One region of the Arthrobacter sp. SAFR-179 genome, then DNA from elsewhere that is predicted to be linked to it. Evidence: riboswitches for the same ligand, from Rfam matches in the RefSeq annotation. Region 1 holds a riboswitch; each other region holds the start of a gene.
What was found. A riboswitch is a leader RNA that binds a small molecule or an ion and turns the genes downstream of it on or off. The one in region 1 is predicted to bind thiamine pyrophosphate.

Region 1 (4,107 bases):
CCCTCGGCGAGCGCGGTGGCGAACCATTGGCTGCGCGGCACCACCTGTGCGTTGTGCGCGACGGCGACCCCCAGCTTCTCGCCGTCGGTCGCCTGCCCGTTGTCAGCCAGCGGGCGTCCGGTGACCTGGCTGACCAGCGTGGTGATGGAGGCGCCGTCGGCAACCGTGTGCGGGTTTCCGTTAAGGGTGATGTTCACGCTGTCTCCTTGATGAAGGGGCTTGTTGCTGCTGTGGCCGGCCTGGAGAACCGGTCCGGGCTGAAGGGTGCCCAGCGGGGATCGGACTTTCCGTCCAGCAGCTCCCTGCAGATGGCCGCTGCGGCGGGGGTGAGCAGGACGCCGTGCCGGAAGAATCCGGTGGCAATGATGAGCCCCGGGACATGCCCGGCTTGTCCGCCCACGGAGGCCCCAGGCACCGGCACCCGGCCCAGGAGCGGTGCGTTGTCAGGGGTTCCGGGCCGGGCACGGGCGGTGGATTCCAGGAGTTCAAGTTCGGCGACGGCGGGCACCAGCGCCTGCGCGTCCCGCAGCAGCTGGTATACGCCTCCGGCACTGACGGCGCCGGACAGGGCATCCTCGCGCTGGGTGGCTCCAATCACCACCGTCCCGTCCTGCCGCGGGACGATATACACCGGCACGCCGTGGACCAGCCCGCGGACCGTTGACGTGACCAGGGGCTGAAGGTGGCGGGGAACGGCAAGGCGGAGGATGTCCCCGTGCACGGGCCGCAACGGCAGCTCGAGGCCGTCCGGCAGGCCGTCAAGCGCCCCCGCCTGCAGCCCGTTGGCCACCACCGTCTCCGTTGCCAGCACCGTGCCGCCGCCCGCAAGGCGGACGCCGGCAACAGCTCCGCCGTCCCACAACAGCCGGGCTGCCCGGTCCGGAACGGCGTAACCATCGACTGCCCCGGCAACGGCCAGTTCCGGCAACTCCTGCGCCGCGCCGGCCAGGGCCAGGCGCAGGGCTGCCACCAGGCGCCGCGGGTCCACCTGGTGGTCTGCCGGGGTGTCCAGGGCGCAGGCAATGGCCGGGCTGAGCAGCGGCTCGCGCTTCCGGGCTTCGCGCACGGTGAGGGGCTCCACCTCCAGCCCGTTGTCCTGCTGGACCAAACGCAAATCCATGAGTGCCCGGCGGTCGGCTGCGTCGGCACCCACCGCGAGTGTCGCCGTCGTGAGGTATCCGGAATCCGCGCCCGTGGCACTGTCCAGGGCGGCGGCGAACCCCGGCCAGCGCGATGATGCGTCCAGCATCAGTTCCAGGAGGTCTTCCTCCTGGTAGTGCAGTTCGCTGACGGGGGCCAGCATGCCGGCGGCCGCCCAGCTGGCGCCGGTGCCCGGTGCGTGGTCGATGAGGACCACCGAGCGTCCGGAACGCTGCGCCTCCCAGGCGATTCCGTGCCCCACCACTCCCCCGCCGATGACCGCAACATCGGCCCGGACCGTGGAGGAGCTGGAGGCGTCGGCGGACCCGGGATGGTTGAAAGGGGTGCGCATATGGATTCCTTCCCTACGCCGGCATTACCCGGATCAGGTCAAGCGGTCGGCTCTGACGCCCTCTCAGCCCGGCGCTTTGTGACAGCTGCCGCGGGCTCCCGCAGTACCAGCCCAGTTTAGAGGAACTAGGCTTGCACGCATGAATGTGTCCACCCCATCCTTCCCCGCCGGCCACCGCGCTCCCGCCACCGAAGTTGTCAATTCACGGGACAGCGACGCCCTCAAGGCGGCCCGCCTGTACCTCTGCACCGATGCGCGCCGGGACCGCGGCGACTTTGCGGAGTTCGTTGACGCCGCGTTCGCCGGCGGCGTGGACATCATCCAGCTGCGCGACAAAGCCATCGAGGCTGCCGAGGAACTGGACCTCCTGGCGGTGCTGAAGGAGACGGCGGTACGGCACGGCAGGCTGTGGGCTGTCAATGACCGTGCGGACATCGCCGTCCTCTCCGGGGCGCCGGTGTTCCACATCGGCCAAAAGGACCTTCCCTTGCCCGCAGCACGTACGTTGGTCAATGGAAATGCCGCAATCGGGCTCTCCAGCCACACAACGGGGCAGGTGGACGCCGCGCTGGCAGCAGCTGCCGGTCCGGCCGGCCTGGACTATTTCTGCGTGGGTCCGGTCTGGGCCACCCCCACCAAACCCGGCAGGGCAGCCGTCGGACCAGACCTGGTGAAGTACGCCGCGGACGCCTCAGGAAAGGTGGCAGATCCGGTGCCCTGGTTTGCCATTGGCGGCATCGACCACGGAAACGTCCGGCAGGTGGCGGAAGCCGGTGCCCGCAGGATCGTGGTGGTCCGCGCCATCACTGAGGCTCCCGACCCCGCGGCCGCGGCTGCTTCACTCCTCGACGCGCTGGACGCCGCCGGCGCCTGATGCCATATCCGTGGACTTGGAGCTACGCTGATTTTTGTGTCACATCATCGGCTGGCCCCCAACGTCCATGACCACAGGAACGCCTTGGAAGAGGCGTTGGGCCTGCTGCGGACCGAACTCGAACTGCCGGGGCCCTACCCCGCTGACGCAGTAGCCGATGCCCGGGCCGCCGTGGCTGCCCTGAAGCTGCCGTCCTATGACCTGACCGCCGTGGAGTTCGTGACCATCGATCCGGCATCGTCCACGGACCTTGACCAGGCGGTGTTCATCGAACCGGACGGGAACGGCTACCGGGTGCTGTACGCGATCGCCGACGTCCCGGCGTTTGTTGCCCCGGGAGGGCCCCTGGACGCCGAGACCCGTCGCCGGGGCCAGACGTTCTACGCTCCGGACGGCAGGATTCCGCTGCATCCGGAAGTCATCAGCGAGGGGGCAGGGAGCCTGCTGCCGGGGCAGGACTGTTCAGCGTTCGTATGGGACTTCACGCTCGACGGCGATGCGTCCGTTTTGTCGGTGGGTGTCAGGAGGGCGCGGGTCCGCAGCCGCGACAAGCTCAGCTACAAGGGCGCGCAGGCAGACCTCGACGCCGGGACTGCATCAACGGTGCTGCGGCTGCTCCGCGAGGTGGGCCTGAAACGGGTAGCCCTGGAAAGGGAACGTGGAGGGGCAAGCCTCAACATGCCCGAGCAGGAAATTGTCCAGCTGCCCGATGGCGGCTACCGCATTGACGCCGTCCCGCAGCTTCCCGTGGAGGACTGGAACGCGCAGATATCGCTGATGACCGGGATGGCGGCCGCGCAGCTCATGCTGGAGGGCAAGGTGGGAATCCTGCGCACCATGCCCGCCCCGGACGAACGGTCCCTGCGGCACTTCCGCCTGCAGACCGAGGTGCTGGGCAGGCCCTGGGACGGCGAGGTCAGCTACGGCGAGTACCTGCGTTCACTCGATCCCACCGATCCGCGCCAACTGGCCATCATGCATTCCGCCGGCATGCTGTTCCGGGGAGCCTCGTATACCGCTTTCGACGGCACGGTCCCCGAGGACGGGGTGCAGTCCGCCATCGGCGCGGCCTATGCCCACACCACCGCACCGCTGCGCCGCCTGGTGGACCGCTTCGTCCTGGTCATCTGCGAGGCCCTGAGCAACGGAGGCGATGTTCCTGGCTGGGCCCGGGAGGCCCTTCCGCTGCTGCCGGGCATCATGGCCGGCTCAGACCAGCTGGCGTCCCGGATGGAACGCCTGGCCCTGGACACCGTGGAGGCGGCGCTGCTGCTGAACCACATTGGGCAGGAGTTCGACGCGATCGTGATTTCCGGGTCCAAACCGCAGAACGGCAATGGCAACGGCACGGGGAAAAACGGCAACGGAAAGAACGGCAACGGCGGCGGAAGTTCGGGCATTATCCAGGTTGCCGAACCGGCTGTCACCGCGCGGTGCGCCGGCGAGCTGGAGTCCGGAACCAAGGTCCGGGTCCGCCTGCTTTCGTCGGACATCACCACCCGCGAGATCCATTTCGAGCTCGTCCCCTGAGGGCCGGCAGGCGCGGCAGGCGGGCCGGAACAGTGTTTCTGCGCCCGTACGGCTAGACTGAAAGGGTAGAAATGGATGCCCGGTCGTTGATTTCCTTGATTTGAAACCAACAAGCCCGCCCCTACGCGATCTTGAGAATTACCCGCTGGTCACCAGTGCCAGCATTAGATAGCCCGCGATCGGCTTCCACTGGAATCGCTTGCGCGCCTGA
Region 2 (4,107 bases), 340 kb from region 1:
TAGAAATCCCTGGCTGTCTGGACGTCTCCCACCTGCAGGTGGACGTGCCCCACACCGGCAGACGTCTGCCGCTGGCCCTCGAGGGACTCCTCGGTGAGGTGCTGCTCCAGGTAGCGCTGCGGCGGAAGCGCGAGGCTGTCCATCACCACGTCCGTCCCGTTCCAGGACCAGTTGCTGCGGGGCCGGTCCCAGTACAGTTCAATGCCGTTGCCCTCGGGATCGGTGAAATAGAAGGCTTCACTGACCAGGTGGTCGGCACTGCCGGTGAAGGAGCGGGGCTCGTACTGGGCGGCGGTGGCGATGGTGGCGGCGAGGGAAGCCTGGTCCTCGAACAACAGGGCGGTGTGGAACAGGCCCGCTTCCCCCCTGCCGGGAAGGTGCAGTCCGGGAGCCGGCGCCAGGTGGACCAGCGGCCTGCCGAGCCTGCCAAGGTAGAGGCCGCCGTCCTGCTCAGCCACCACCTCGAGGCCCAGGGCGCGCTGGTAGTAGTCGGTCATGACCTTCATGTCACCGACCTTGAGCATTACCGTGCCCATGGCGAGGTCGGCAGGAAGAAGGTCCTGGCTGCTGGCTGCTTCGGTCATGTGAAGGCTCCTTGTATTGGAGGCCGTCCCGTTGGCGGCCTGTCACAAATTAAAATTACTTGAAGCTTCAATTTATTCCAAGTGCCGGGCTCATTCTGCTCACCTGATGATGCGGCCGCCCAGCACCACATGTTCCAGGGCCGTGATGGTTTCCGGGACCGCCCGCGGATCCTCACGGCATACCACAACGTCGGCCCGCGCACCTTCGGCCAGGTTGTCCGCTCCCAGCCAGGTGCGGGCTGCCCAGCAGGCAGCATCCAGGGCCGCCTCCATGGGCAGGCCCGCGCCGTGCAGGGCGAGGATCTCGTCGGCGATCCTGCCGTGGCGGATCACGCTGCCGGCATCCGTGCCGGCAAAGATGCGCACCCCGGCGGCGTGGGCTTCGGCCACCCGTTCCAGCCGGCGCTCCCAGAGGGAGCGCATGTGGGCCGCGTAGCGCGGGAACTTGGCCTCTGCCTGGGCAGCGATCCCGGGGAAGGTGGCGATGTTGATGAGGGTGGGGACGATCGGCACATCCTGCTCCGCGAACCGGGGCAGGTGCCGGGGCAGCAGCCCGGTGGCGTGCTCGATGCAGTCGATGCCGGCGTCCAGCATCTGGTCCAGCGTGTCCTCGGCGAAGCAATGCGCCGTGACCCGGGCACCTTCGTCATGGGCAGCCCGGACAGCGTCACGCACGACGCCGGCAGGAAAGGACGGCGCGAGGTCACCGGCGCTCCGGTCGATCCAGTCCCCCACCAGCTTGACCCAGCCGTCGCCGTCGCGCGCCTGCTTCCGCACGGCCTCCACAAGCCCCTCGGGCTCGACCTCCTCCGCGAAGCCGCGCAGGTAGCGGCGCGTGCGGGCCACGTGCCTTCCAGCCCGGATCAACACCGGGAAGTCCCGGCCGCCCTGCATCCAGCGGGTATCGGCAGGTGAACCGGCGTCGCGGGCCAGCAGGGTTCCGGCGTCGAGGTCGGCCAGCGCCTGGTCCCGGGCCATTGCGGGTTCCACCGGACCGGCGGGACCCAGTCCGATGTGGCAGTGGGCGTCAGCGAACCCCGGCAGCACCCAGCCGTCGAGCACCCGCCCAGGAGCGGCACCAGGCCGGTTGAACGTGAGCTTGCCGTCCACCGACCAAAGTCCATGACGGACCCGGTCCGGTGCGGTCAGGACAGGTCCGCGAAAGTGAATGATCTCTGCCATCGGGCTTCCTTTCGATGCCCGGACAGGCTAGCACCCGCAAATGTGACAAGGCTCTTCCGCGCCCCTGTGGTAGCTTCTTTCCTGACCACACGGGTGCCCTTGCAGGGGCTGAGATCGGGCTGACGCAGCCTGCGACCGTTGAACCTGTCCGGGTAATGCCGGCGAAGGAAGTGAGTATTCCCTTGAGTACACAAAACACCCAGTTGAACCCTGCCCACCTGCCGTCAGCCGGGAGGTCCGGCGCCGACTCCCTGCCACAGGTGACGCAGTCCCTGGCGTCGCATTCATTGGCGTTCATCGACGACGCCGCGTCCGGAATCCGCGTGCCGGTGACGGAGATTGCCCTGGAGCCGTCACCCAACGGGCAGCAGAACGCACCTTTCCGGACCTACCGCACTGCCGGGCCCGGAAGCGACCCCGTCCGCGGCCTGCAGCCCTTCCGCGCCGAATGGATCGTGGCGCGCGGGGACACCGAGGCCTACAGCGGCAGGGAACGCAACCTGCTCGACGACGGCCGCTCGGCCGTCCGCCGGGGTGCTGCCTCGGCGGAGTGGAAGGGCGCGCAGCCGGTGCCCCGCCGCGCCGTCGACGGCCGGACGGTGACCCAGATGCACTATGCCCGGCAGGGAATCATCACGCAGGAGATGCGTTTCGTGGCGCTGCGCGAGAACTGCGACGTGGAGTTGGTTCGGAGCGAACTTGCTGCCGGCCGCGCCATCGTCCCGAGCAACATCAACCATCCGGAGTCCGAGCCGATGATCATCGGCAAGGCTTTCCTGGTGAAGATCAACGCCAACATCGGAAACTCGGCCGTGACGAGCTCCATCGCCGAGGAGGTGGACAAGCTGCAGTGGGCCACCCAGTGGGGCGCGGATACGGTGATGGACCTGTCCACCGGCGACGATATCCACACCACGCGGGAATGGATCATCCGCAACTCCCCCGTGCCGATCGGCACCGTTCCCATCTACCAGGCCCTGGAAAAAGTCAACGGCGAGGCCAACGCGCTGACCTGGGAAATCTTCCGGGACACGGTGATTGAACAGTGCGAACAGGGCGTGGACTACATGACCATCCACGCCGGGGTTCTGCTTCGCTATGTGCCGCTGACGGCCGACAGGGTGACGGGCATTGTCTCGCGCGGCGGCTCCATCATGGCCGGCTGGTGCCTGGCCCACCACCAGGAGAACTTCCTCTACACGCACTTTGACGAGCTGTGCGAAATTTTCGCGAAGTACGACGTTGCCTTCTCCCTGGGCGACGGCCTGCGCCCCGGCTCCACCGCGGACGCCAACGACGCCGCCCAGTTCGCGGAACTGGACACGCTCGCCGAGCTCACCCAGCGCGCATGGGAGTACGACGTACAGGTAATGGTGGAGGGCCCCGGCCACGTTCCGTTCCACCTGGTCCGGGAAAACGTCGAACGCCAGCAGGAGCTGTGCAAGGGTGCGCCGTTCTACACCCTCGGACCGCTGGTGACGGACGTGGCCCCCGGCTATGACCACATCACCTCCGCAATCGGTGCCACCGAAATTGCCCGGTACGGCACCGCGATGCTCTGCTACGTCACGCCGAAGGAACACCTGGGCCTGCCCAACAAGGACGACGTGAAGACCGGCGTGATCACCTACAAGATCGCAGCCCACGCCGCGGACCTGGCGAAGGGCCACCCCGGTGCGCGCGAACGCGATGACGCCTTGTCCAAGGCGCGGTTTGAATTCCGCTGGCGCGACCAGTTCGCGCTGTCCCTGGACCCGGTGACGGCGGAGGCGTTCCACGACGAGACCCTGCCGGCCGAACCTGCCAAGACAGCGCACTTCTGCTCGATGTGCGGGCCCAAGTTCTGCTCCATGCGGATCAGCCAGGACATCCGGGACGAATTCGGCTCCGCGGAGGCGCAGGCGGCCCGGGCCAACGTCGCATCGGGGATGCGGGAGAAAAGCGAAGAGTTCCTGGCGGCCGGCGGCAAGGTCTACCTGCCGGAGCTTCGCGTTCCTGCTGAGGGCTAGGAGGCCCGGGCGGGCTGGCTCCGGCTGACCTGGCTGATGAACTGCCGGATGGCCCGGTCCCCGTCCGTGGAGTCGTGCGGCCGGTGCCCTCCCGCGGCGACGCGGTGCAGGGCGCCGGTCTCCCGCAGGTAGCCTGCAATTTCCTCGTAAAGCGGCTCCCACCCCCCGGTCAGGACCAGCGTGGGCACACCGGGAACGATGTGCAGCGGCGCCTCCCACGAGGGCGCCTGGAGCCGGAGCCTGCGGGCGGACCTCTTTTCCTCCACGGTGGCGGGCTGCTGCAGGTCCGTGGCGAAGACCCGCCGGACGAATTCGCGCTGGAAGTCTTCGTC
Region 3 (4,107 bases), on a different contig from region 1:
GCGGGCCGTCATGCTGCCGCCGGCACGGCCGCCCGCAGCGATGATGTCCCGGCTTCCCACGAGGACAGGAGGTGGGCGGAGAGCCGGCTGTCGATGGCCATGACGGCCGTCGCGCCAAACAGGACGTCCGCCAGGAGTTCCGGCTCGGCTTCGACGAGGCCGCCGGCGAGGTCACGGCCGGCGATCTGCTCGTGCACGGCGTCGGCCTCCACATGTTCGTCAAAGTAGTGCGTGACGTCCGCGCCGAACCCGTGCCGGCGAAATCCGTTGCCGTAGAACCGGTTGGGCTGGGAGGAGGTCATTTCGTAGATTGCCAGGTGGCCGGTGATGGCACCGCGGAGCCGCCGGTTCAGTCCGCAGAGGGACATGAGGTTTACCGATGCGAGGGAGACTGCGGGGACGGCATCAACGTAGGCGCCGTAGCTGTCGTCGAGGCCCAGGCCACGCATGGTCCGTGCGAACAGCGCGCTGTGCATCCGCTCGGGGCGGCCGCCGCCGTATTCGTCCGTCTGGATTTCCACGAGTGCGGCTTTGGGCCGTCCACTGAGGCGCGGGATGGCCCATGTGTGGGGATCGGCTTCCTTCAGCTGGTACACGGATTTGTGGACCAGGAATTCCTTGAGCTGCCCCAGGTCTGCCTTCCTGGCCACGTACCGGGAGACGCTGGGGCCGGTGTCCTTGCCGGCGAGGCCGAACAGGACATCGGCTACCTGGTCGCTGGTCATGGCACCGCCGGCGGGCAGTTCGAGGTCCCCGGCGGCCTGCTGTGCGGCGGCGCGAAGGTCCGCCTCAAACGGTTCCTCGAGCAGCCGCCGGACCCTGATCAGCCCCGGCTCCCACTCCCAGTGGTCGGAGACGCCGTCCAGCCCCGAGTAATGGAGCTCGTAGAGGCAGAAGAGGGCCAACTGGATGTCCTCGTCGCCAATGATGTCAGCGGTGGCAGCCACCTGCCGTGCGGCCAGGCGGTACAGGGCGTCCAGTTCTGTCCCGGCGGAGTCCGGAGCCTGCGCCAGGACCGTGAACAGGGCGCTGCTGAGGGGGCCTCTGGTTTCCGGGATTCTCATGGTGCTCCTTGGTCTGCCGCGCTGGTGACGGGAACGAACGCGGGACCGCCCATGGTGAGTTCCATGCCCTGTCCTCCTCGAAACCCGGGGGACAATATAGTAAGCATGATTACTAATAAAAGCTAAGCAGGCTTTGTATATAGGGGTTTTGCTGGGTCCCCCCGTACCCAGCTGCGGACAGTGTTCAGCCAGGCAGTGGTCAGTCAGACAGGGCCGACCCCAGTATGTCGCGCAGCGCCTCCACCACCAGGTCATGGTCCTGCAGCTGCGGCAATCCGGAGACGGTGACCGTGGCCACGGCACCCACGCCGGTGACGTAGATGGGAAATGAGCCGCCGTGGGCTGCATACCGGGACTGGTCGAACCAGGCGTTGTCCTCGATCCTGCCCCCGCCCAGCCGGCCCCGCAGTCCCACCAAAAGTGACGGCACCTCGTACCGGGCGGCAGTGCTCTGCTTGGCCCGGATCCAGTGCCCGTTGTCAGGAGTGGCGCCGGGAAGCGCGACGTGGAACAGTACCTGCTCGCCCTTAGTGATATCGATGGCGATGGGAAGCGACCGCTCCTTGCCCAGTTCCACCAGAAGCAGCCCAAGGTTCAGTGCGTCATCCGGCGAAAAGCCGGGGAAGTGGAGCTCCCGGACCTCCGCCTCGACCCGGGCAACCAGGGCCTCGAGCGACCCCTCGGGCTGGGCGTCGGGGGAATCGGGATCGAACCCGGTCACATCCGGTGGAATGGCGCTCATGGCCTTCAATCTACCCCCGCCCGGTGTAAACTTGACCACGCCCGGAAGGGCAATCAAAAGCCTTACCCAACAAAAAGCAACACTACAAACGACAGGGGAGCGCCGCCGTCGGGCATCCTGGCATCCGCCGGGCACCGCAGGTGGGCGCTGAGAGTGCGGACAGCCGCAGACCCTCGAACCTGATCCGGTTAGTACCGGCGCAAGGGAGTCGAGTTCTCGAAGTGTCGCGGCTGCACGGCAACGGGCCGTCAGCCGGGTCCACTTTCCCCTCCTGTTTCCCAGGAGGATTCCAATGAGCACTGCAGCAATCAAGAAGACCACCAGTAAGTCCTGGCGCGTCGTGGACATCGTCGTCGCCGCGCTGGTGGCCATCGCCGGCGGCGTTATTTTCTGGGCGTGGTCGCAAGGGGCGGCGGCAGTATCCGTGCCGATGAACGCCGCCTACCCGCCCCTGACCGGCATCATTGCCGGCGGATGGATGATCCCGGGCGTGCTGGGCATGCTGATCATCCGCAAGCCGGGCGCCGCACTGTTCTGCGAGACCGTGGCCGCCACCGGGGAACTGCTCATGGGCTCCCAGTACGGCGCCTCGGTCCTCTTCTCCGGCTTCGTCCAGGGCCTGGGCGCGGAAATCATCTTTGCCATCTTCGTCTACCGCAAGTTCAACCTGCCCGTGTCCCTGCTGGCAGGTGCGGCAGCAGGTCTCTTCTGCGGCCTGAATGACTCCTTTGCGCCGTGGGGCTGGAACATCGCGTACTCCGGCGGCGACAAGCTGGCCTATATCGTCTTCTGCATGATTTCCGGAGCAGTCATTGCCGGCGCCCTGTCCTGGGTGGCCACCCGCGGCCTGGCGCGGACGGGAGTCCTGAGCTCCTTCGCCTCGCGCAAGGCTGCCACGGAGCCTGTCTTCTCCTGATGGCAATGGCCCAGGCCACGGCGGTCCGCCCTGCCGCTGTCACCGCCCGCGGGTGGGGATGGCGGCACGCCGGCAGGGCAAAGCCCGCCGTCCACGCCCTTGACCTGGACATCAGCCCGGGGGAGCGGGTGCTCCTGCTCGGCCCCTCGGGCGCCGGCAAGTCCACCCTCCTTCATGCGCTGGCAGGGGTGCTGGGGGACATCAACGACGACGGCGGCGAGGCAGGGGACGCCGACGAGTCAGGTTCGCTCCTGGTTGACGGCGCCGTGCCCCGGACCCAGCGCGGGTGCGCCGGGCTCATGCAGCAGGACCCCGAGACGCAGGTGGTCCTGTCGCGGTTGGGGGACGACGCCGCCTTCGGTGCCGAGAACCTTGCGGTGCCGCGGGAGGAAATCTGGGCGCGGGTGCACGAGGCGCTTGCCGACGTCGGACTGTCCCACCTCCCGCTGGACCACCCGACGTCGGCCCTGTCCGGCGGGCAAAAGCAGCGCCTGGCGCTGGCCGGCATCCTGGCCATGCGCCCGGGCCTGATCCTGCTGGATGAGCCGACCGCCAACCTGGATCCCGCCGGCGTGCTGGAGGTCCGCGACGCCGTGGCGCGCTGCCTAAACAAGACAGGGGCCACCCTGGTGGTGGTGGAGCACCGGGTTTCGGTGTGGAAGGACCTGGTGGACCGGATCGTGGTCCTGCAGCCGGGTTCCGGCACCAATCCTGCCGTGCTCCTGGATGGCCCGCCGGACCGGGTGCTCACGGAGGCCCGTGCCATGCTCGCCGCAGCCGGTGTGTGGGTGCCCGGCTACGTGCCGGCAACCCGCGCCCGCGCCGTTGTCCCGGCGCCCGGCACGGGGAACCTGCTGCTGGCCGCCGAACAGCTGGGTGTCTCCCGCGAACGTCCCCGCCGCCAAGGCTTCCGGAAGATTCCGCCGGTACCGGTCCAGGAAGGCCTGTCCGCGCAGGTCCGCGCCGGGCAGGCCCTCGCCGTCACAGGCCCCAACGGTGCCGGCAAGTCCACTTTCGCGCTCACCCTGGCCGGGCTGCTGGAGCCGGTCTCCGGAAAGGTGTCCGCCACCCTGGACCTCAGCCGCGGGGCGGGCATCGACCCATACCGCTGGAAGGCCGACCAGTTGATTTCGCGCGTGGGGACGGTGTTCCAGGAGCCGGAGCACCAGTTCGTGACCGGCAAGGTATTGGATGAGCTGCTGTTCGGCCCCCGGCACCTGGGCCACGGCGAGGACCGGGTGGACGAACTGCTGGAGCGGCTGCGGCTCACCCACCTGGTGGACGCGAACCCCTATACGCTCTCCGGCGGCGAGAAGCGGCGGCTGTCCGTAGCCACCGTCCTTGCCGCCAGCCCGCAGGTGCTGGTCCTGGACGAGCCCACGTTC

Region 2: linked by a shared signal. The riboswitch ahead of thiC (phosphomethylpyrimidine synthase ThiC) and the one ahead of thiO (glycine oxidase ThiO) in region 1 are both predicted to bind thiamine pyrophosphate.
Region 3: linked by a shared signal. The riboswitch ahead of ACR65K_RS10525 (ECF transporter S component) and the one ahead of thiO (glycine oxidase ThiO) in region 1 are both predicted to bind thiamine pyrophosphate.

The regions. Positions count from the first base shown of each region.
Region 1 is NZ_JBPFDM010000001.1:556,682-560,788, reverse strand. It holds gene thiS (sulfur carrier protein ThiS) at 1-197, opposite strand, end outside; gene thiO (glycine oxidase ThiO) at 194-1,492, opposite strand; TPP riboswitch at 1,486-1,604, opposite strand; gene thiE (thiamine phosphate synthase) at 1,632-2,366, shown strand; gene ACR65K_RS02795 (RNB domain-containing ribonuclease) at 2,403-3,896, shown strand.
Region 2 is NZ_JBPFDM010000001.1:893,252-897,358, reverse strand. It holds gene ACR65K_RS04290 (VOC family protein) at 1-584, opposite strand, end outside; gene ACR65K_RS04285 (amidohydrolase family protein) at 684-1,766, opposite strand; TPP riboswitch at 1,846-1,953, shown strand; gene thiC (phosphomethylpyrimidine synthase ThiC) at 1,949-3,775, shown strand; gene ACR65K_RS04275 (alpha/beta fold hydrolase) at 3,772-4,107, opposite strand, start outside.
Region 3 is NZ_JBPFDM010000005.1:76,596-80,702, forward strand. It holds gene ACR65K_RS10515 (iron-containing redox enzyme family protein) at 9-1,064, opposite strand; gene ACR65K_RS10520 (heme-degrading domain-containing protein) at 1,264-1,806, opposite strand; TPP riboswitch at 1,890-2,030, shown strand; gene ACR65K_RS10525 (ECF transporter S component) at 2,099-2,722, shown strand; gene ACR65K_RS10530 (ABC transporter ATP-binding protein) at 2,728-4,107, shown strand, end outside.